3 regions of the Mucilaginibacter robiniae genome follow, and region 3 is predicted to be linked to each of the others. Evidence: riboswitches for the same ligand, from Rfam matches in the RefSeq annotation. Region 3 holds a riboswitch; each other region holds the start of a gene.
The links. Region 3 has a riboswitch for S-adenosylmethionine ahead of HH214_RS16240 (cysteine desulfurase family protein). Riboswitches for the same ligand answer to the same signal wherever they lie in the genome.
Positions count from the first base shown of each region.

Region 1: another riboswitch for S-adenosylmethionine. It lies ahead of HH214_RS19195 (O-acetylhomoserine aminocarboxypropyltransferase/cysteine synthase family protein); the one in region 3 lies ahead of HH214_RS16240 (cysteine desulfurase family protein).
Region 2: another riboswitch for S-adenosylmethionine. It lies ahead of metH (methionine synthase); the one in region 3 lies ahead of HH214_RS16240 (cysteine desulfurase family protein).

Region 1 is NZ_CP051682.1:4,399,246-4,407,206, forward strand. It holds gene HH214_RS19190 (homoserine O-acetyltransferase family protein) at 1-862, opposite strand, end outside; gene HH214_RS19195 (O-acetylhomoserine aminocarboxypropyltransferase/cysteine synthase family protein) at 952-2,277, opposite strand; SAM riboswitch class I at 2,524-2,642, opposite strand; gene HH214_RS22005 (fatty acid desaturase) at 2,980-3,348, opposite strand; gene HH214_RS22010 (fatty acid desaturase family protein) at 3,593-3,778, opposite strand; gene gatB (Asp-tRNA(Asn)/Glu-tRNA(Gln) amidotransferase subunit GatB) at 4,274-5,743, shown strand; gene HH214_RS19210 (TlpA disulfide reductase family protein) at 5,744-6,862, shown strand; gene HH214_RS19215 (response regulator transcription factor) at 6,950-7,639, shown strand; gene HH214_RS19220 (hypothetical protein) at 7,692-7,961, opposite strand, start outside.
Region 2 is NZ_CP051682.1:2,373,880-2,381,840, reverse strand. It holds gene metH (methionine synthase) at 1-2,978, opposite strand, end outside; SAM riboswitch class I at 3,144-3,253, opposite strand; gene HH214_RS10655 (OmpW/AlkL family protein) at 3,410-4,096, opposite strand; gene HH214_RS10650 (Bax inhibitor-1/YccA family protein) at 4,359-5,090, opposite strand; gene HH214_RS10645 (hypothetical protein) at 5,160-5,726, opposite strand; gene murQ (N-acetylmuramic acid 6-phosphate etherase) at 5,875-6,687, opposite strand; gene HH214_RS10635 (S41 family peptidase) at 6,783-7,961, shown strand, end outside.
Region 3 is NZ_CP051682.1:3,709,981-3,717,941, forward strand. It holds gene HH214_RS16225 (sialate O-acetylesterase) at 1-864, opposite strand, end outside; gene fbp (class 1 fructose-bisphosphatase) at 1,016-2,065, opposite strand; gene HH214_RS16235 (RrF2 family transcriptional regulator) at 2,437-2,880, opposite strand; SAM riboswitch class I at 3,029-3,144, shown strand; gene HH214_RS16240 (cysteine desulfurase family protein) at 3,239-4,375, shown strand; gene HH214_RS16245 (peroxiredoxin family protein) at 4,425-4,994, shown strand; tRNA gene HH214_RS16250 (tRNA-Cys) at 5,007-5,078, shown strand; gene HH214_RS16255 (DUF3500 domain-containing protein) at 5,600-7,018, shown strand; gene HH214_RS16260 (HupE/UreJ family protein) at 7,030-7,961, shown strand, end outside.

The sequences.
Region 1 (7,961 bases), 690 kb from region 3:
AAGTAATACCAATAACCAGCGTTTGCGATTTTACTAACGCTAAAGCCTTTTCTAAGCCGCTACGGTTGCGGCCTGCATGGTGTGAATCCATTGCTTTGGTAAGGTACCAGTAGCTATAAGCGTTAAAGCGGTTTACCAACTTTTCGCCTTGGTAGCTTTGGTAAGATGAAGCCCGATAATTATCCATAATCTCATCATCGTTTTCTGCTTGCGTTTTGTTATAAGCAGCATAGCCACGATATGATAGTAGCGCCATGCTACGCGCAGCTTTCAAACCATTACAGCCACCTTCTGGAGTGTTCTGGTAAAAGGTAGGATCAGCACTGATAGCTAAGCGTTGCGATTCATTGAAAGCTATGCCCCATGGCGAGTGCTGTGCATTGGTAGCAATTAATATTAATTTCTTAATGCGTTCAGGCTGCATAATGCTCCATTCCAGTGCTTGTTGCCCTCCTAATGAGCCACCAATTAGCAAACCAATATTTTCAATACCTAAATATTCTGCTAATAAATAGTGAGCATTAACTATATCACGAATAGTATATTGCGGAAAGTCTAAATAATAAGGTTGTGATGTATTAGGGTTAATACTTAGTGGATTGCTGGTTCCGTATGGAGAACCAAGTACATTGGCGCATACAATAAAATAATGTTCTGGATCAATCAAGTACCCTTTACCTACAAAGCCGTTCCACCAATCGGCAACATCCGAATTGGCTGTTAATGCGTGGCAAATCCATACCACATTGCTTTTTTGTTCGTTTAAGCGGCCATACGTATGATAGCCAATTTCAAGGCCATTCAGGGCTTTACCCAATTCCAGTTCGAAAGTTGCTGTATGCCTGAAAACTTGTGTATCCATATAAATATACAAAGCCTCTCTTGTTTACCAAGAGAGACTTTTAGCTATTAATCTATTAAAAAAACTAAAAAATGTTTCAAAACAATAAACTATGCTAATTCAGGTTCCTGCTGTTTAATTTTGGCAAAAGCCTGTTCAAAATCAGCTCTAATATCATCAATATGCTCAATGCCCACAGCTATGCGTAACAGTGCTGGTGTTACACCTGCTGTTAATTGCTCGGCCTCTGATAATTGCTGGTGTGTGGTAGCCGAAGGCTGAATAATTAATGTTTTAGCATCACCTACATTAGCTAGGTGGCTTACTAAATTTAAACTATCAATAAACTGTGCTGCAATATTTTTGCCGCCTTTTAGTTCAACAGACAATACAGCGCCGAAACCATTTTTTAAATACTTTTTAGCTAAAGTATGATAAGGTGATGAAACCAATCCCGGATAGTTTACCTTAGCTACCTGCGGGTGCTGTTCTAGCCAGCTAGCCAACTCTAATGCATTATCTACATGCCGCTGTACCCGTAATGACAAAGTTTCTAGACCCTGTATAAGTAAAAAGGAGTTAAAGGGAGATTGAGATGGTCCAAAATCGCGTAAGCCTTCTACACGTGCACGAATAATGTATTGTATATTACCAAACGAACCACCTATACCAAATATATCATTAAATATGAGACCATGATAGCCTTCAGATGGTTCAGTAAACTGCGGATACTTACCATTGCTCCAGTTGTAATTACCACCATCTATAATAACGCCACCAATAGTGGTGCCATGTCCGCCAATCCACTTCGTAGCTGATTCAACTACTACATGTGCGCCATGCTCCAGTGGGCGAAACAAATAACCACCAGCCCCAAAAGTATTATCAACTACTATTGGCAAATCATATTTACGAGCTAAAGCTGCAATTTTTTCAAAATCGGGTATGTTAAAGCCAGGATTGCCTATAGTTTCCAGATAAATGGCTTTGGTCTTTTTATTTATAAGCGGTTCAAAGCTCTCCGCCTGATCGTCTGCTGCAAAGCGGACTTCAACACCTAAACGTTTAAAAGCCACTTTAAACTGGTTGTAAGTACCACCGTATAGAAATGGCGATGTAATAAAATTATCACCTACCTGTAATATATTGTTTAAAGCGATAAACTGCGCTGCCTGACCTGATGAGGTAGCCAAAGCAGCTACACCACCTTCTAATGCAGCAATGCGCTTTTCAAATACATCAGTAGTAGGGTTCATCAGACGCGTATAAATATTGCCAAATTCTTTTAGCGCAAACAAGTTGGCGCCATGTTCAGCATTGTTAAATACGTATGATGTGGTTTGATATAAGGGTACAGCACGTGAGCCAGTTGTTTGATCAACTTCCTGACCGGCGTGTAACTGTAATGTTTCAAATTTTAAAGATGATGCAGGCATGAGTATTGAATTTAAAAGTTGTTAAAACCTAGTGTGATGGTACAGGTGTTAAAGTAGGATAGAATTTACCTATAGTTTTAGCACGTTGTGTTTTGCGACTGAAATAAACGTGTTAGAGTGTGCTTAGCAACAGCAACAACACATGCACTTACAGCTAATAGAAGAGTTATAGGTTAACAAGTAAGCACCCGTAGATGAGGTAGAGTAATGCTGAGTAAAATTAAATTCGTGTTTCATGGCTTTACACATTTATATTCCCCGATGGTAAATTGTTAATCGGGACAGGATTTGGCACCTTCTCCTGATACATTGGAGGGTTGCCAGCGGGTCTGTGAGCCTGATCTCTCGCCGCTTCTTTATAAATCAAAACCTTTAAAGAGGTATTTGAAATAGGTATCGCTTTCGCTACTGCAAATGTAAATAGTTATGTTTTACATTTGCAAATATTATTTTATTTAAATGGTAATACATTGATATGCAACAACATTTGCTTAAATATGTAGATGGTTGTGTTATGTGCTGCGTTAAGTTGTAATGGATTTAATAGCAAAGATGTACCACTGCAAAGCTTAAGACTTAATAACAGTAATGGAGTATTCTTGTGGCAAATGCAGGTGAAATTTCAATAACGATTTTACAATTCGCCATGAACAAATAAACTTTCATGACTTCCGCTTTCTTTCAACAACATAAAGTGTGACTTTACTGCTTTTGATAATGGATAACTGCGATAAGGCAAATTATACTTTTGCGCATATACGTATTTATTGGTGTAATTGCCGGATAGTAGGTATGGGCTACCGTTGGAAACAAGTGGTGAGCTACATGGTGGTTAAATTCACCAAACAGAAAATTGACTACTTTACTGTTGGGGCTAAAATCTTTAGTCTCACTAATCTGATACATAGCCCAGGTCATATTAACGCTAACATCTTCCGGTGGCAACGGAAATTCAGCATATTCATCAGCATGTGTAGATAATAAGGCAGTCACGCCAAATGCACTAGCTGTAACATGCATAGTTAAAAAGGCAACCAGTACAGTGTACCAGTGCTGATTCAATACCAGCATTGGAATAAAAGCACTAAGGCTAAATTAAACAGTTTGGCTGCAAAAAGCTTTACGTACTCAATTTTAGGAATCTTGGTGATTGGTATCAGGTAGTTGTCTTTTGTACCAAAAAAATCTTTAAAGTCGCGTACAAAAAGCCAGTTTAAAGTATAAAATAAGTACAAGAATCACATGTACCAATGTTGGTAACTGTGAAAATTAAAAGGAGGGCTTTCTGAAAAAATACGCACAATATCACTTTGCTTTACATCAATGTCCCAATGTTGCATATTGGGATAAGGTGATGCAGTAACAGGTAACGTTTTTTCCAGATGTAACTATTACTACCAAATAATTCCAGCGTATAAGTGTACCAATCATTATGCTTATGATTTCTGAAATCAGCACCATGTGCTGCATCATGAAATCCGTTCAGAAAAACCATAATCATAGTTAACCCGGTTAGTACATAAAGGCTGTACAATAAGGGTGTGTAGTCGCCGAAAAATAATATACAACCATATAAGGTGAAGTATAGCAATACTATAACTAGCGATTTGAAAAATAATAATGTTCTGTATCTGTACTAGTCAATTGTTCAGTACGCGTTGCTGTACTTGTAAATTAAGGGCCTTTAAAAAAAGTCATCAGGACCTGCTTTTTTAAATATGGACTTAATTAAAGTATCCGTATTTATGAGTAAACAAATAAAATATAGGCCAGCTTATGTACTGGTAACTCTAATATGCTTTTTCGTGTAATTGTACGTTTAAACACGTATATACACGTTTAGTTTAGCTGTTTTTCATTACCCAACCACCGCAAACTTTTACCCTGGTCAGCCATGTGTATCTAAATTCAAAGTTAATTCCGTTTTATTAAATAACGGCATAATAGCTTTATATTTGACCATCTGTTACCACAAACAGAGCCTTTATATAGTATAATGACAAATCATTTATCACCTGTATATGAGCAATATGAACTTGTTGTAGGCTTAGAGGTACATGCCCAGCTATCTACTTTAAGCAAAGCTTTTTCTTCAGATTCTGCTGCTTTCGGAGCAGGCCCAAACGAGTACGTAAGTGCCGTATCACTAGGGCATCCTGGTACTTTGCCGTTCTTGAACAAAAGAGCAGTAGAATATGCAGTAAAAATGGGATTAGCCTGTAATTGTCATGTTAATTTGTACAACAACTTTGCCCGTAAAAATTATTTTTATGCAGATTTACCTAAAGGCTATCAAATTAGCCAGGATCAACTACCGATTTGTAGCGGAGGGTATGTTAACGTTAAATTAAGTAGTGGAGAAAGCAGAGACATTGCTATTCACCATATACACATGGAAGAGGATGCAGGCAAGAGCATGCACGATCAGCATCATGCTCATTCGTTGATTGATTTGAACCGTGCAGGCGTACCTTTACTGGAAATAGTTTCTGAACCTGATTTACATAGTGCCGAAGAAGCGGGCTTGTATCTGATTGAGATGCGTCGTTTGCTACGCTATCTCAATATTTGTGATGGCAACATGGAAGAAGGCAGCATGCGTTGCGATGCCAATATTTCGGTGCGGCTAAAAGGACAAACTACTTTGGGAAACCGATGTGAGGTGAAAAATTTAAACTCAATACGTAATGTACAACGTGCTATTGAACATGAGTTTGTACGCCAAGTGAATGTAATTGAAGCAGGTGGGCATATTGAGCAAAATACATTGAACTTCAATGCGGATACAGGTGAAACATCAGTATTACGTACGAAGGAGATGGCCAACGACTACCGATATTTTCCAGAGCCTGATTTGCAGCCTTTACAATTAACAGCTGAATATGTAGATCACATACAAAAGGGTATGCCTGCTTTGCCTCATCAGCTACAACAAAAGTATATAACTGAATTAGGTTTATCAGCTTATGATGCTGCATTGATAACTGCTGAGCATGAAATAGCAGGGTATTTTGAAAAGCTAATTACTTACACTCACAATTATAAATCTGCTGCTAACTGGTTGATGGGGCCTGTAAAATCGCACCTGAACGAGCAAGGCAAAACCATTGAACAAGCTGCTCCTGAACCTGAACTATTAGCAGGTTTAATCAAATTGGTGGATGATGGCAAAGTAAACCATACCATTGCAGCGCAAAAAATATTTCCGGTTTTAACTCAACATATAGGTAAAACTGCTGAAGAAATTGCAGCCGAACTAAACTTGCTGATACAAGAAAATGCAGGCGAGTTAAATCAATTTATTCAGGATGCTTTAGCTAAATTCCCAGATAAAGTGGTAGAATATAATAAAGGTAAAAAGGGCGTTTTGGGCTTATTCATGGGCGAAATCATGAAACGTTCAAAGGGTAAAATTGATCCTAAAAAAACTAATGACTTATTAATACAAGCACTACAAGCTAAATAAATGAAAAACTCAGTTGTAAAATATAGTTCCCTGCTTTTCCTGTCGGCTTTGGTAGCCTGTAAAGATAAATCTGCTTTTACATTATCGGGCACCATTAGTCATCCTGATAAGGTGAAAAAGGTATATTTGTTACAAGCGGATAGTACACAGATTAGTGTAGTAGATTCTACCTCGTTAAGTGAAGATGGTCAATTCAAATTTCAGCATCAAGCCCCTTATGCAAACTTGTTTAAATTACGTGCTGGCGGAGTAACGTTCGATTTGATTGCTAAAAATGGCGATGATGTCACTTTTAAAACAGACCTGCAAGATCAAAAGCATGAATATGTAATTACAGGTTCAGATGAATCTGATAAGATAAAGCAATTCAATGCCTTAAGTAATGTTTATATTGATAAGAATGCTAAGCTAGCCGAAGAGTATGAAGCTAAAGCTCAGCAAAATGGTAATAAGGATTCATTAATTAATTACTATCAGCCCATCTTCAAAAAGAACATGAACGATTATGGAACTGCGGTATGGAAGTTTGTTAATGATAATAAAAATTCATTAGCGGGTTTTTATGCTGCCTTATCACTAGATCAAAATCAATACGAATCGCAATTAGTACAATACGCTGATGACATCAAAGGAGAGTTTAAAGACAATCTTTCAGTACAGAAATTTAAGCAGCAAATGGCAGCTGTTAAACCTGTATCGGTTGGTCAGAAAGCTCCCGAATTTACTGTTGGCGGAGTAGATGGCAAGCCTGTCAAGTTATCAGACTACAAAGGCAAATACGTAATGATTGATTTTTGGGCCTCTTGGTGCATGCCTTGTCGTCAGGAAAACCCGAATGTAGTTAAGCTCTACAATCAATACAAAGACAAAGGATTAAATATTTTAGGTATATCGTTAGATGAAAAGAAAGCAAACTGGCAGCAGGCTATTACTGCTGATAAGTTAACTTGGCAGCATGCATCAGACTTGAAAAACTTTGAAGGTCCAACTGAACGGTTGTATCATATTGAAGCTATACCATCTAACTTTATTATCGATCCGCAAGGAAAAATTATTGCTAAAAACGTTACAGGTGCTGATTTAGAATCCTTTTTAAAGAAAACTTTTCCTAAATCTTAATCCAATATTAAGCTTTAACAATTTATTAACACACGCTTAACTATTATCTTTTGTAACCGTATTACTTTTATCCCAAAATTCGACCTGATGAGTACAACTGCAAAACAAAAGATATTAATTGTTGATGATGAGCCTGATATATTGGAGCTGATTGAATATAATTTGAAGAAGGAAGGTTATCAGGTTTATTTAGCACATAATGGGCAAGAAGCAGTAGCTGAAGCTAAAAAAGTATTGCCGGATTTGATTGTGTTAGATATTATGATGCCTAAAATGGATGGGATAGAAGCCTGCCGCATGATGCGTACTATGCCTGAGTTCAAGAATACCTTCATGGTTTTCTTAACTGCACGAAGTGAAGAGTACTCGGAAATTGCTGGTTTTAACGTAGGTGCCGACGATTATATTGCTAAGCCCATTAAGCCCAGAGCTTTGGTAAGCCGCATTAATGCAATATTACGTCGGAACAATACACCTGATGAAGTTTCAGATAACAAGTTAGAGGTAGGTGATTTAGTAATTGACCGGGAAACTTACTTGGTTTATAAAAACGGTGAAAAAATTGTATTGGCTAAAAAGGAGTTTGAATTACTATATCTGTTAGCTTCAAAACCTGGTAAAGTGTACACCCGAGAGGTAATATTAAAAAACATTTGGGAGGATTCTGTAGTAGTTACGAATCGTACTATAGATGTGCATATTCGTAAGCTGCGTGAAAAGCTAGGTGAAAACTATGTATCTACCGTAAAAGGAGTAGGATACAAATTTGAAGCTTAATCAAAAAGGCGCTGGGTTGAACCCAGCGCCTTTTTGATTATAGAATGTTTTATTATTTATTGTTGCGAACTGTGTTCTTCTTTTTTGTGGAAGATGTGGTATCAGCAGCCTTTTCATCAATTGTTATACTTGATGGTTTAGCTCCAACTGAAGTAGGTTTGTTGTTAGCAACTTTTGTGTGAGTTGGTGCTTTGGAGTTTTCGGTTTTCTTCTGGTTGGCAGCAAGCTTATTTTCAGATCCTGATTGCTCTGCTATATCCGCTACATCCTCTTTTAAGTTTTCGGTCTCGTGAACTGTTTGCTTCCAAATGCTGTCAATGCT
Region 2 (7,961 bases), 1.3 Mb from region 3:
TGTAGCAAGTTTTCTTTGATAATACGATTAAGCAAAGCTTGGGCATTATCAAACAGTTCATGTGCTTCGGTACCTACGTTTTTATCTTCAAAAATTTTAGGGTAACTGCCGCGCAATTCCCAAGTATGAAAAAACGGTGTCCAATCAATATAAGGTACTAACTCAGCTAACGGGAAAGCTTCAAAAACCTTAGTACCCGTAAAGGTAGGCTTAGATGGCATAGCGCCATCTAGGTTCAGCTCAATGCGTTGGTTACGGGCCTCATCTAAACTGATGAACCGTTTATCGGAACGTTTATTTAAGTGCGCTTCTCGGGCTTTGGCATATTCATCTTTAATGGTTTGAATGTAACCATCACGATTATCTTTATTCATTAAAGTGCTGCATACCGTTACACTACGTGAAGCATCCAGCACATGAATAGCCGGACCCGAATAGTTAGGCGCAATTTTAACAGCAGCATGTATGCGCGAAGTAGTAGCCCCACCCACAATGAGCGGAATAGTAAAGCCTTCACGTTCCATTTCTTTGGCAAAGTGCACCATTTCATCCAGCGATGGCGTAATTAATCCACTCAAACCAATGATATCTACCTGTTGTTTTTTAGCTTCTTCAATAATGCGCTGAGCAGGCACCATAACGCCTAAATCGACAATTTCGAAATTGTTGCAGGCCAATACTACGCCTACAATGTTTTTACCAATATCGTGCACATCGCCTTTAACAGTGGCCATTAACACCTTGCCGGCATTGCTACGTTCATTGCCACCGGCGTTTTTAGCTTTTTCAGCCTCAATGAAGGGCAGAAGGTAAGCCACTGCCTTTTTCATTACCCGGGCCGATTTTACCACCTGCGGCAAAAACATTTTACCGGAACCGAATAAATCCCCCACGATGTTCATGCCATCCATTAATGGGCCTTCAATTACCTCCAGCGGACGGTCATACTTCTGGCGTGCTTCTTCTACATCGGCATCCAGGTACTCTACAATACCTTTTACCAGCGCGTGCGATAAACGCTTTTCAACTGGCTCATTGCGCCAGGCTTCATCTTTTACGATTTCCTTGCCCTTGGCTTTTACCGTTTCAGCAAACTCCACCAGGCGCTCAGTAGCATCTGCTCTGCGGTTTAATAGAACATCTTCTACCTTTTCCAGCAGTTCTTTAGGTACTTCTTGGTAAACCTCCAGCATACCAGCGTTCACAATGCCCATATCCATACCTGCTTTAATGGCATGGTACAGAAAAGCGGAGTGCATAGCTTCACGCACTACGTTGTTACCCCGAAACGAGAAAGATATATTACTTACCCCGCCACTTACCTTGGCATGAGGCAGGTTTTGTTTAATCCAGCGGGTAGCTTCTATAAAATCAACTGCGTAGTTGTTATGTTCTTCCAAACCGGTAGCAACGGTCAGAATGTTAGGGTCGAAAATAATATCCTGTGGTGGAAAGCCCAGTTCATTAACCAGTATATCGTATGAGCGCTTGCAGATTTCTATACGGCGTTCGTAGCTGTCGGCTTGTCCTTGTTCATCAAAAGCCATAACTACAGCTGCTGCGCCATAGCTCATTATTTTACGGGCATAATCTCTAAACTTGTCTTCGCCTTCTTTCAGCGATATAGAGTTTACAATACCTTTACCCTGCAAGCATTTTAAGCCCGCTTCAATTACATTCCACTTGGATGAATCGACCATGATGGGCAGCTTGGCAATATCCGGTTCGGAAGCGACCAAGTTCAGGAATTTAACCATGACGGCTTCCGAATCAATCATACCCTCATCCATGTTGATATCGATAACCTGAGCGCCGCCTTCTACCTGCTGTCGGGCAACGGTTAAAGCTTCTTCATAATTTTCGGCCAGAATTAATTTAGAAAATTTAGGCGAACCGGTAATGTTGGTACGCTCACCCACGTTTACAAAGTTGGTTTCGGGAGTGATGGTAACTGCTTCCAGTCCGCTGAGGCGCATATTAGGCGCTACTTCAGGCTTTTTACGCGGCGAATGCTGGGCTGCCTTTTCGCCAATGCAGCGAATATGATCGGGCGTGGTGCCACAACAACCACCTACTATATTTACCAGACCCGCTTTAATAAAATCATCTACCTGATGAGCCGTTTCGTGCGGCGTTTCATCATAAGCACCAAACTCGTTAGGTAAACCAGCGTTGGGGTAGGCCGATATAAAAACATCTGCTTTTTCTGATAATTCTTCCAGGTACGGGCGCATTTCACGGGCACCTAACGCACAGTTTAAACCTACCGATAGTAAATTGGCATGACGAATAGAATTCCAAAATGCTTCTACGGTTTGCCCTGATAAGGTACGTCCTGAAGCATCTGTAATAGTACCGGATATCATGATTGGCAAGTGCTTGCCTGACTCGGTTGCATAACGCTGAATGGCAAATAAAGCAGCTTTGGCGTTCAGGGTATCAAAAATGGTTTCTACCAATAGTACATCCGAACCACCATCCACTAAGCCGCGTACCTGTTCGTAATAAGCTTCAGCCAAATCATCAAACGTAACTGCCCGATAACCCGGATCATTTACATCGGGCGATATGGAGGCCGTACGGTTAGTAGGGCCTACCGCGCCAGCCACAAAGCGGGGCTTATCCGGCGTTTTTTGGTTGTATTCATCGACTACTTCACGAGCCAGGCGTGCACCTTCATAGCTTAACTCGTAGTCCAGCTCTTCCATGTGGTAGTCAGCTAAACTGATACGTTGCGTACTGAAGGTATTGGTTTCGATAATATCAGCACCGGCCTCCAAATACTCGGCATGAATAGCTTTAATTACATCAGGCCGGGTAATATTCAGCAGGTCATTGTTTCCTTTTAAGTCAGAAAGATGATTTTTAAAACGCTCGCCGCGAAAATCCTCCTCTGTCAATTGATAGCGCTGTATCATGGTACCCATAGCGCCATCAATTACCAATATGCGTTTTTGTAATTCTTCTCTGATGTTCATGTTCTAGTATCAAGTAGTAAGTATCAAGTATCCAGACATCTTATTCTAATACTGTCAGGTGCTAACTATCCTGTATCATGACATTCAACCATAATACTTGATACTTATTACTTGATACTAATCTTGCTTATTTCGAAAAGTCGGTTTTAATTGGATTTTGACTTTTGCTTATCTGTCCGGCATCTGTTTAAAATGCCGAGTAGAATGTAGCACCTTGTAAGCACAGGTTGCTAAGATTTCGCAGGGTCCAGTCCCTCCATCTTTCTCTATAAGCAGTACAAAATTGCATAATAAAGCCGTTAATTGCAAGTGCCAAGTTAGTGTGTGTGTAATTAAGACGTAAATAATTACTGCTGTAAGCTTATATGCAAAAAGCCGCTTTAACTATGTTAAAACGGCTTCAAAACTAAAAACACGAGGCAAAACAAGCTTTAAAAACGATGACCGATACCAATGCCGATTACCCACGGCCTTATTTTAACATCGGCATTTATATTTTGCAGTACCGGAGCCAGCGCCTGGTTACCGGCGGGAGTAAGGTTTGAGGCATCAACAGTAACGTTGGTTGACAGGAACAGCTTCTTTACATCAACATTCAAAAACACTTTTTTGCTGATATCTACATCAAAGCCCAGTTGGGCAGCAAAGGCCGCTTTATTTTTATAATCAATATTTTGCACCACCGGGCCTTTATCGGCATTGTAAAAGAAGGTGTAATTAATACCAGCACCAGCATAAGGTTTAAAAATTGTACCGGTAGGTAAGTGATATTGCAGCGTAAGGGTAGGTGGCAACAACCATACCTTACCCAAATTAACATCGGCAGTACCGGCATCAATAGCTGATAAATCTGATGCACGGGTGCTTACTTTATGCCTTGCCGTTCCTAATATTAATTCGGCTGAAAAGTTGTTGGCGAAAAAGTAAGTAAAATCCAGTTCGGGAACATACGAATTACTCAGGTTGATACCACCACCTATTACACCAATGGTAGCGCTCTCTTGGGGTATAATGCCAATGGCGCGCAGGCGTATATCTAATTCATTTTTGTGTTGTGAAAAGCAGGTAAGTCCGGCTAGCAGAAACAGGCATAGCAAAGATAATTTTAAGGTTTTCATGATACATTTAATGTTGAATGATGGGTCAAATGTATCTGGAGGATAACCGCGCTCTATTGATGAGAAACAGGTATTGAAATAACGTCTGTCATTGCAAAACTCTCCCAAAAGTTGTAAATGCAAGCCGTTTTGAAATCAGTTAATAGCTTGTAAATAGTCCTAATTTATAACTAGAGATAAGCTTAATAATCAAGTATCTGCTTTAATAAAAAAGCCCCTTGAAGGTTCATTCAAGGAGCTTTGAAAAGATATTATACGTGTATTATTTTCTTCTGCCAAACAAACGCAGCAGATATAAAAACAGGTTAATAAAATCTAAATACAAGGTTAAAGCACCTATAATAGCCAGTTTGCCAGCAGGCGTATCTTGGTATTGCATGCTTTGGCCCATTAACTTAATGCGTTGTACATCATAAGCGGTTAAGCCTACAAACACAATTACACCAATGTAAGTAATTGCTTTATCCAAATGCAGGCCAGGGAAGAACATATTAAGTACGGAAGCGATAATTAATGCAAAAAGCCCCATTATCATTAAAGAACCGAACTTGGTAAGATCCTGGTTAGTGGTGTAACCGGCTACTGCCATAATACCAAACACTACAGATGCAGTAATAAAAACGCCTACTACTGATGCCGCTGTATAGGCCAGCAGTATAAAGCTTAAACTAGCACCCATTAATGCCGAAAAAGCAATAAACAGTACAGCCAGCACCGGCTGCGAAATACGGTTTAAGCCAAACGACATAATCATCACAAAGATGAAAGGCGCAAACATAATTACAGTGCCTAAGCCTGTGCTGTGAAAAGTTACAGGGTCAATAAGCAAAGTAAGGAACTGTGGAGTAGTGAACAGATAAGCTACTACGGCTGATATAGCTAACCCTGCAAACATCCACATAAATACGTTAGCCATGAACTTGCGGGAGGTACCCACTTCGTTGTTCAACTGGATAACGTCTTTGTATTCGTAATCAAATTTTCTGGTTTCCATTTCTAAATTAATTAGCGTAAAGGTATAAAGTTTTTATACAATTATTAGACAGTTAAAAGGCTGTAAAGTTTAAGTAAGCCTACGCATTAATTGTTCTTCTACCCGTTCAAAAACTTGCAACGGTTTTAAGGTGCGCCAGCTGAAATCATCCAGTCCGCCGCCAAAGTTGATGTAGTAGTCAATGTTGTTTTGCTTAAATTCGCGTATTACATGCTCCCTAAAGTTCACACCGGCAATCCAGCCGTCTTCCACCTCCTGAAACCACTCTTCGTAGTAACAATCATCGGATGAATGAAAATTCAGTACATTTTCACCAATCAGCACAAATTTGTTGATGCCTTCATCTATCATCAGCTCCATAATTTCACGCTTCATCAGCATAATATCATTGTTAATGGCATCGTTCCATTCGCCAATAAATTCAATAATAACGTAGCCCCGATCATAGTCGGCAAACAACACTTTCATGTACAACGTGTTGGACCCGAACGAATCCCACTGCGGGTGCAGCAAATAATTGTACACCTGCTTATCATACTCAAACTCATTATACTCTGTAGCATAAAAAGGTGAATGCTCATCCTCAGCCGCTACATAATCATCTCTCCACCTGTAGTATGGTTCTATCTCGTGCATTTTTATTATGGTGCGAAAGGCAGATGTTCTTTTATGCAGCGCCTGTATATGCTGCCTATTAGTACATCGCCTATCTAATTTAATACTTTTTCTTCAATTCAATCTTCTCTTTATAATATGCACATACACAGTTTTTACGGTTGGCACATTACTTACTTTGCTGATAAGCTTCTACCGCCTTGCGCACGCTGCCATGTTGTTGCAATAGGTTGGCGGCCGTTTGTTCATTCAGGCCGGTTTCCTGCATAATCATGCGCGTACCGCGATCAACCAGCTTATGGTTAGTTAACTGCATATCCACCATTTTATTACCCTTTACACGACCCAGTTGTATCATTACCGCAGTGCTCAGCATGTTTAAAACCAGCTTTTGCGCGGTGCCAGCTTTCAAGCGGGTTGAACCTGTTACAAACTCTGGCCCGGTAACTACTTCAACCGGGTATTGTGCCTCGGCGGCTACAAGGCTGCCCGCATTGCAAACAATGCATCCCGTTACCAATCCGTGCTGCTGAGCCGTCTTTAAACCGCCAATTACATAAGGTGTACGGCCTGATGCTGCAATACCTACCAGCACATCTTTATCCGTAATATTATAAGCTAATAAATCTTTCCAGGCTTGTTCAGCATCATCTTCGGCAAACTCAACCGCTTTTCGGATGGCACTGTCACCACCAGCTATAATACCTACTACCCAGTCAAAGGGTACACCAAAGGTGGGCGGGCACTCCGAAGCATCTACCACACCTAACCGGCCGCTGGTACCGGCACCAATGTAAAACAAGCGGCCGCCAGCTTTCATTTTTTCTACTGCGGCTGTTACCAGCTTTTCCAGTTGTGGCAGGGCCTTTTCTACCGCATCCGGAACGGTTCTATCTTCCTGGTTCATGTGCTGTAAAAGCGCAGATACCGGCAGCGTTTCCAGGTGACTATAGTGTGATTCTTTTTCGGTGGTATTGTCCATTTTTATTATTACAAATGTGTAGCAAAATTCGTTAAAAATCCGTCAACATCAAGTAAAGGGTAACCATTCAATGCTTATTTTTGTTGCCAGTTGCTATGAAACAAACCGCTACCATCATCTTCCGTTCAGTGATTTTATTACTTGCCGGTATGGCTATTGGTTTGCTTATCGGCAACCGTCATTCAGACGTTGAAGATGCTGATTTACCCGCACCTGGCACTCACAAACTTGATCGTGTAATGCAACTGGTTCGCAAAAAATATGTAGACACCATTGATGCCGACAGTGTAGAAGGCGTAACCATCAATAACTTGCTGCAAAAACTCGATCCGCATTCTACCTACCTGCGCCAGCAACAGGCCCAATCATTAACTGAAAAGCTGCAAGGTAGCTTTGATGGTATCGGCATTGAATCACAACTGCTACGCGATACGCTTTTTGTAACCCAGGTATTACGTGGGGGTCCTGCAGCCAAGGCGGGTTTACCAAACGGTTCGCGCATTATCACTATCAACAATCGGCCATTTTCGGGAACACACTTAACTACCGACCGGGTAAGTGAAGCTTTTGAAGGCAAGAATGATACAGGTTTAGATTTAGGCGTTTTAACCGGATCGGGCAACAAAATTAACAGCTACCACATTATGCGTGGCCACATTAGCCTGAGTAGCTTAGATGCGGCCTACCTGACTGAACCAGGAGTGGCTTATATAAAAATCAGCAAGTTTGGTGCAGCTACTGATGATGACTTTAAAACAGCTATGCAGAAGCTGAAAACCAATGGCATGAAAAAGCTGGTGATGGATTTGCGCGGTAATGGTGGTGGTTACCTGAATACCGCTACTGCACTGGCCGACGAGTTTTTACCTAAAGGCAAGTTGATTGTTTATACCCAGGGCCTGCACGACCCGCGCACCGATTACTTTGCTACTGATTCTGGTGTGTTTGAGCAAGGCAAGCTGGCGGTGTTGATTGATGAGCATTCGGCATCGGCCAGTGAAATACTAGCGGGTGCCTTACAAGATCTGGACCGTGCTATTATTGTAGGTCGGCGTTCGTTTGGTAAAGGCTTGGTACAGGAACAATTTCCCTTTGAAGATGGATCAGCTTTAAACTTAACTGTGGCACGCTATTATACGCCCTCAGGCCGCAGTATTCAGAAATCCTACAAAAACGGAGCGGAGAGCTATCGTAATGATTTGAATAACCGTTTGCAAAAAGGAGAGCTGTACACTGCTGAAAACAATATTGAAGATAGTACGGCTTTCAACCTT
Region 3 (7,961 bases):
TCTCCATTTGGCTACCATAGCTGGAAATAGTTTTTCGTATTGGTCAGGCCGGTCGTAATTAGATTCGCCCTGATACCAGATACAGCCCTTAATGCCATAGCCTATAACCGGATATATCATACCCTTGTACAACGTAGTAGGAGTGCGGCTTACCGCTTTGATAGAATCTGTTTTAGCCGGGATTTTAATTTCGGGAAAAGCTTTAAGTACATCCGGATCCATCCAGGCTTCAATAGATGAACCACTGTAGCTATCATTAATTAAGCCAATGGGTACATTAAGTATTTCATTCAGTAACCGACCGAAATAGTAACCGGTAGCACTAAAATTGCTTACAAATTCAGGACCGGCCACATGCCAGGGTGATGGTTTGCTGTTTTCTTGCAGTTCGGTTTTTGAAGAACGCGGAACCGTGTATATGCGGATGTTATTGTTTTTAGATTTTAATATAGCTTCATTTGTGCCGATAAGCGCCTGCCCCTTAAAACCCTTCATGGGCATTTCCATGTTAGATTGCCCAGTGCATATCCATACTTCACCAATAAGTACATTATTCAATTTGATGGCTTTACCATTGCTAATAGTTAAATTATACGGGCCCCCTGCACTTGGCGTAGCTACTTTAACTTTCCATTTGCCTGTACCATCGGCTTTAGTCGTGTAACTTTTACCATTCCAAGAGGTAGTTACTTTAACTGTTTTACCTGCAACATCCCAACCCCACACCGGTACTTGCATTTGCTGTTGTAGCACCATATCATCAGTAAATATTGATGCTAGTTTGGGTTGAGCATTGATGCACAAGGAACAGAATAGAATTGTAGTTAATGTAAGTGTACTTTTAATAATGGTACTCAGATTCATGTAGGTTAACATTTTAAAGACTGGTTAGTTACTATATACAAAGCACCCCGCTTGTATAAGCAGGGTGAAAATAAAACAACTTTATAAGTTATAGGGGATAAGGGCGTAAATAGAAAATCAATGTATCAATAATGTTATCATAACCATTTTCTTATTGAATAGAGACGACACCTTCAAAGGAGCGCTTGGTGCCTTGTGGGGAGAAGCAAGCAATCATCTCTTCAGCTTTGTTCACCATGTTTTCTGAGCCAATAAAGATCGCTGAACGCTGATGCGGCTCTTTGACCTCCAGCTCCAAGATGCGCTCATAACCGTTCGAGGCTTTGCCACCGGCTTGCTCTACTAAAAAGGCCATCGGGTTACATTCATATACCAGGCGCAGCTTACCCAAAGGTGCATGTGCGGTCATCGGGTACATGTAAATGCCGCCTTTCACCAAGCTGCGGTGCAGGTCGGCTACCATCGAGCCGGTGTAACGTGAGGTGTAGGGGCGGTGCGTTTTGGCATCCTCTACCTGGCAGTACTTGATGTACTTTTTGACGCCATCCGGAAAATGCGCGTAGTAACCTTCATTGATAGAGTAAATATTGCCTTCTTTAGGCATTTGCATGTGAGGGTGCGACAGGCAGAACTCGCCAATAGAAGGGTCTAGGGTAAAGCCGTTTACCCCTTTGCCGGTGGTATAGACCAGCATAGTGGAAGAGCCGTAGATGATGTAACCTGCTGCGATCTGATCGGTGCCGCGCTGCAACACGTCCTCTAACGTTGCTCTGCCTTCGGTAGACTTTCTGCGGTAAATGGAAAAGATGGTACCTACTGAAACGTTAACGTCGATGTTAGAAGAGCCATCCAGTGGATCAATGGCTACGATGTACTTGGCATCTTGTGAGACTTCGTTGTCAATGTACACGCAGTCTTCGTTCTCTTCGCTCACTACGATGCAGCACTCGCCACCGGAGGTCAGGGCCGAGATGAACTGTTCATTGGCATAGATGTCGAGCATCTTCTGTCCTTCGCCCTGGATGTTCACGGAGCCGGCATCACCCAGGATGTTAGCCAGACCTGCTTTATTCACTTCGCGGTTGACGATCTTGGCGGCAATGCCGATGTCACGCAGCAAACGCGAGAGCTCACCTTTGGCATACGGATGATCGGCCTGCTTTTCAATGATGAACTGCCCTAACGTCTTGATTGATTTCATATATCGTAGAAATTTAATGTTTTACTAAAAGTTATCCAATGCACAAAACCGCGGTATGGTAATCAGGTAAAATGCTGATTAACAACCGATAGTTTGAAATAAAAGTAGCTGTTGTTTTACTCAGGTTTAATTGCTATAAGCAAAATTAAAAGAATGGTGTTGAGGAAACTTGCACATTTTGGCTAATTATTATATGATATTGCCGCAATAATACCATATACAGTAAAGTATACCCTCAAAAGAGTACAAAATAGTCTGTTAACAAGCGCTAGTATAGCGACTAAGCTTTTTTACGGATGAACTTCTATAGCAAGTATTCTTTTTAACTGTAACATGCATATTGGTATATGCAGATCTTAAATGAACACTATTTAACTTACTAGCGGTGCACCTAAGGTATTTTCTTTGGCAATCAAGTCAGCAATGCTGGTGCGGGAGAGAATTTCAAGCGTAGCGTCTCTGATTTCTATAAAAGCATTACGTATACCGCAGGTTGACTCATTGTGGCACTCATCGCAACGGTGATAAAAATTCAGGCTTGCACAAGGTACCATGGCAATTGGTCCGTCAGTAATGCGCAGCACCTGTACTAAAAAAATATCTTTCGGATCTTTATTCAGTATATATCCACCGCCAGCGCCCTTTTTGCTGTAAAGCAAGCCTGCTTTACGTAATTCAAGTAAAATAGCTTCCAAAAACTTTTTAGGTATCCGCTCCAACTCTGCAATTTGAGCAATTTGCATAGGCGGTTGGTTAGCGTTTTTCCCTAAAAGGATAAGCGCTTTAATAGCATACTTGGTCTTTTTGGACAGCATATAATAAAAGTAGTTACAAAGCTAATTTATAATAAGCTTAAAGTAATAACTCTTCAATTTAAAATAAAAGTCTATAAAGTCTATGATATTTGTAGGATATATGAAAAGTGATTGTATATTCGCCTTTGATTATTGAAAGTTCTTTTTATACTTATCCAGAAAGACTGAGGGAAAGGCCCTGTGAAGTCTTAGCAACCTCTACCAGCTTTGGCAGGTGAAAGGTGCTAACTCCTGCTTCTGCTTATTGCAGAAGAAAGATAAGATGACAAGTTTTACCGCTTGTTCATAACTGCGACTGTTCGTCTCAGTTCTTTCTGGTATAAGTTAATTACAAGTACAATTAACTTAATATTTAACCATGAGAATTTACCTTGACAATGCCGCTACAACTCCTCTAGATCAGGAAGTGTTTAATGCCATGACTCCTTATTTGCTCCATCACTTTGGTAACCCATCTTCGCAACATGAGCAGGGTAGGGAAGCGCGGCAGGCCATTGAAGCTTGCAGGGCAACTATTGCCGGGCTGATCAACGCGTTACCTGAAGAAATCATCTTTACATCGGGTGGTACTGAAGCCGATAATACAGCTATCATGTCGGCTGTACATGCCCATCAGGTTCAACATGTTATTACTACCCGCTTTGAGCATCATGCTGTGCTGCATACATTGAAATCGTTGGAAAGCAAAGGTGTTATTACTGTGAAATTCATATCGTATAATAGCCAGGGCGAGTTAAACCTCGATCATTTAGAAAGCTTATTACAACAACATCGCAATAGTTTAGTATCAGTAATGCATGCTAATAATGAGATTGGCAACCTGAATGATATTGAATACATTGGTGAGTTATGCCACAAGCATGGAGCCTTATTCCATACCGACACGGTACAAACTATAGGGCATTACCAGCATGATTTACAAAAGTTAAAAATTCACTTTCTGGCTGCTTCTGCACATAAGTTTCATGGGCCGAAAGGTGTAGGTTTCTTGTATTGCCGAAAGGGTACCCGGTTAAGTCAGCTTATTCATGGAGGAGGGCAGGAAGGTAGCTTGCGTGCCGGTACTGAAAATATTCATGGTATTGTCGGCTTAACTAAAGCTTTACAACTGGCTTATGCACATCTGGATGAACATCAACAATATATTCAAGAATTAAAATATCATCTGATTGACCGCTTAGTTGATGCCATACCTGATGTAAAATTTAACGGTAACTCGGCAGAAAGTGTTAAAAGCTTGTACACGGTACTGAATGTAAGCTTCCCTGCACTATATGGCGTTCGTGGTTTGTTGCGATGTTTAGATCAAGAACAGGTTTCTGTATCTGGCGGTAGTGCTTGTTCAAGCGGTTCAGTTTCCCATGTATTAAGTGCATTGAATGCTGATATTACCCGGGAGAACATTCGCTTTTCTTTCAGCAAACTCAATACAAAAGCAGAGATCGACCAGGTTATCGATGTATTAACTCACATTTATACACTTGTAGCTGCTTAATTGAACGTAATAAACAGCCAAATTCTAAAACTAACAAATCACGATTACAATGAATAACTTAAAACAGATTTATACATTATTATTTGTGCTTACACTAACCTCAATTAGCAGAGCGCAAAATACACCAGCTATTACGCAGAACGACGAACGCGGGTATGTAGTCAAAGTAGGTGATCAAGCACCAAATGATTTTGAACTGGTACTCACGAATGGTGAAAAAACATCACTTAAGCAATTAAGAGGAAAAGTAGTGGTACTACAGTTTACCGCCAGTTGGTGCAGTGTTTGCCGTAAAGAAATGCCGCATCTAGAAAGTGACATTTGGAAAGCTTATCAAAATAAAAATGTAGTGTTGATTGGCGTTGATCGTGATGAACCGTTGGAAAAGGTGCAGAAATTTCATCAGGATATGCAGATTACTTATCCTTTAGCGCTGGATCCGGGAGCTGATATTTTTGGACGGTTTGCTGATAAAAAGAGTGGTGTTACCCGCAACGTAGTGATTGATCAAACCGGAAAAATAGTTTTCATGACACGCTTGTATGATGTTAATGAGTTTAATCAGATGGTTAAGGTAGTTGATGGCTTAACTGCTAAAACCGTTGCATCTTCTGAATAAAAATACTTTGCTGGCGGAGTGGCCGAGTGGCTAGGCAGGGGTCTGCAAAACCTTTTACGACGGTTCGAATCCGTCCTCACGCCTCTATTGTAATCTACCTAACATTGTATCTAGAACGTCAGCTATGTCAAAAATTACTCGCAAGAACAGAGAAAATACGATTGTACAATGGAAGGTAGATTAAAGGTAATTATATATTCTACCCCATTATTTAGCTGTTTTAAACGTATCACGGTAGCCAACACGAACTGTGTAAAAACTAGCGATGAATCTCATAACCAAGTAAAGGTTAAAGCTTGAACATTTGATTCAAACTGTCAAAGGAACGTTTGTTTAACTTTAAAGTACTTGGTTCAGTGTTTAATAGGGCTAGATGGCGGATTTATAGAGCCGTTAACCATACTCTTGAAAGAATTTTTTGAATTGAAGCGTACTAGTAATCTTGCTAAGATTCAATCCTCCTAAATGCCACAGGTAACTGAAAATGCAATAATTTCTGATCGTCGGCTATATAGGCTTGTTTATCGACACATCGATGCTTGTAAAAATACTGTTACTCATATTTACGTAGTTGATACGATAAAACATTCGATAAGCTAATTGATATGAGAAAACAGATTTTTACCTTCCTAAGCGTTGTGCTGACTTGCGCAGTGCTTATTTTTCAATCCTGTAAAAAGGATAAAACCACAACCAGTTCCAGCAGTTCAGCCACGATTACGGCGCTGACCTGTTCCAGTACTGCATTTTCAGGAACGGCTTATGCTTCAACCGCCTTTACAGGTACGGCTACCGTGCCTTATACCGGGGGTAATGGTGCTACCTACAGTGCAGGCGCAGCTATATCTTCTACCGGCGTGACTGGCTTAACAGCTACGCTGCAAGCAGGTACCTTAGCCAGTGGTGCGGGTAATTTAACTTACACGATTGCAGGGACGCCATCCGGAACAGGAACGGCAACGTTTGCAATCACTTTTGGCGGTCAGACTTGCAGCTTTGCCATGACGGTAAGTGCGGCAACATCCACAACAGGATGCAGCACATCCAACACTGTAGCTGCAAAGGTGCTATGTGCCGTTCAAACGTTTGAGGCCACACTGACCACTACACAGTTGGCTGGCGTACAATTCAGTTACACTAGCGCTAATGCGATTAAGTGGTCTAACCTGCCTTGCGGTTCACAATGCCGTGAAGGTTTGGAACTAAGCTCACTTACTTCTACACAGCTTGCTGCGGCTATGGCTATCGTTGCTGCGGCATCTGGCACAGATGCGAATCAGGGTTACAGTGAAGCTACGCAGATCATTGCGGCGGATGACGTGCTGAAAGCGACTGCCGGTGGTACGACTTATAGTTCTGGCAACTATTTTATTGCATTCGTGGGCACGCCAAGCGCAACCGGTACCTGGCAGCTGCAATTTGGCGGTCACCACTTAGCGATTAATCGTACTTTTTCAAATGGAGCTGAAACTGGCCCAACGCCTTATTTTATCGGTGTGGAACCGAAATCCTGGACCTCTAATGGCTCTACTTATGCACCGCTGGATGATAAGCATACCGCCATGCAGAATATGTTGGGTTCCTTAAGTTCTACACAACTGGCCAGCGCTAAGCAAAGTACAACTTTCAGCGATGTGGTATTAGGACCCAATACTGATGGCAAATTCCCTTCTACCAAAGTTGGTGTTGCCGTAAGTACCTTAAGTTCTTCACAACAGGCTTATGTATTAGCTGCCATTAAAGAGTGGACGGATGATTTGGATGCTACTACGGCAGCTTCTATTCTAGCTACATATCAGGGAGAGCTGAGCAGTACCTATATTGCTTATGGCAGTAATAGTAGCGCAACCGCAGGCTCAGCCACTACTTTCCTGACTACTAATACTGACTATGTTCGTATTGACGGGCCAAGTGTGTGGATTGAGTTTGTTTGTCAGAGTGGCGTGGTGTATTCAAGCCAAATCCATTACCATACAGTATGGCGCGATCATACCCGTGACTACGGCAATAACTTCACGTTTTAAAGCTGAAAACAGTGTTTCATAAATTTTATAAATTTGATAACAGCCGTCCCTTCCGTTTAGGGCGGCTGTTTTCCTTGACCATTTTAATGGTAGTGTTAGGTTTTCTTCAAGGCTTAGCCCATCCTATGCCAAACTCGGTGCTGTTGTTGGATATTGGCGGTCATAGCGTCAAAGCCGAATTGCAATTGCCTTTAAATGAATTAGAGTTGGCTTTTGGCCACGATGTTAACCGGCATTCTGAAGGACTAGTGCAACGTTTAGGACCGCAACTGAATACCTATTTACTCCAACATATGCATCCGGCAAGTATGGATGGAAAGAAGTGGACAATACAAATTAGCAGCATGCAGGTACAACCTGTACAGCAAAGTATGAGCGGCCCTTACAATGAACTGACGGTTCAGCTTATGCTGCTGCCGCCGGAGAACGAGACACCTCGTCACTTCATGCTGAACTATGATGTCATCATCCATCAGGTGGTCACTCATTTTGCGCTGGTTTCAGTAAGGCAGGACTGGGATAATGCGCAAACGGCAGGACACCCTTACCAAGTAGCAGCTATTCGCATGAACACGGTGGATAACAAACTTTATCCTGTAGAAATCAATGTGCAGGAAGGTGCGCTTTGGACTGGGTTTACCAATATGGTGAGCTTGGGCATGAACCATATCAAGGAAGGAACAGACCACCTGCTTTTTCTTTTGACACTTTTATTGCCAGCGACTTTAACGGTTAAAAATAGGCGCTGGAACGGCTTTGGCGGTACAAAAAGGAGTTTAACCAACATTTTGAAAATTGTTACAGCCTTTACCATTGGGCATTCTGTTACCCTCATCATCGGTGCTTTAGGTGTCGTGCATTTTCCGGGCCAAATCATTGAAGTTTTGATTGCATTAAGCATACTGGTTTCCGCTGTTCATGCCTTAAAACCAATCTTTCCGGG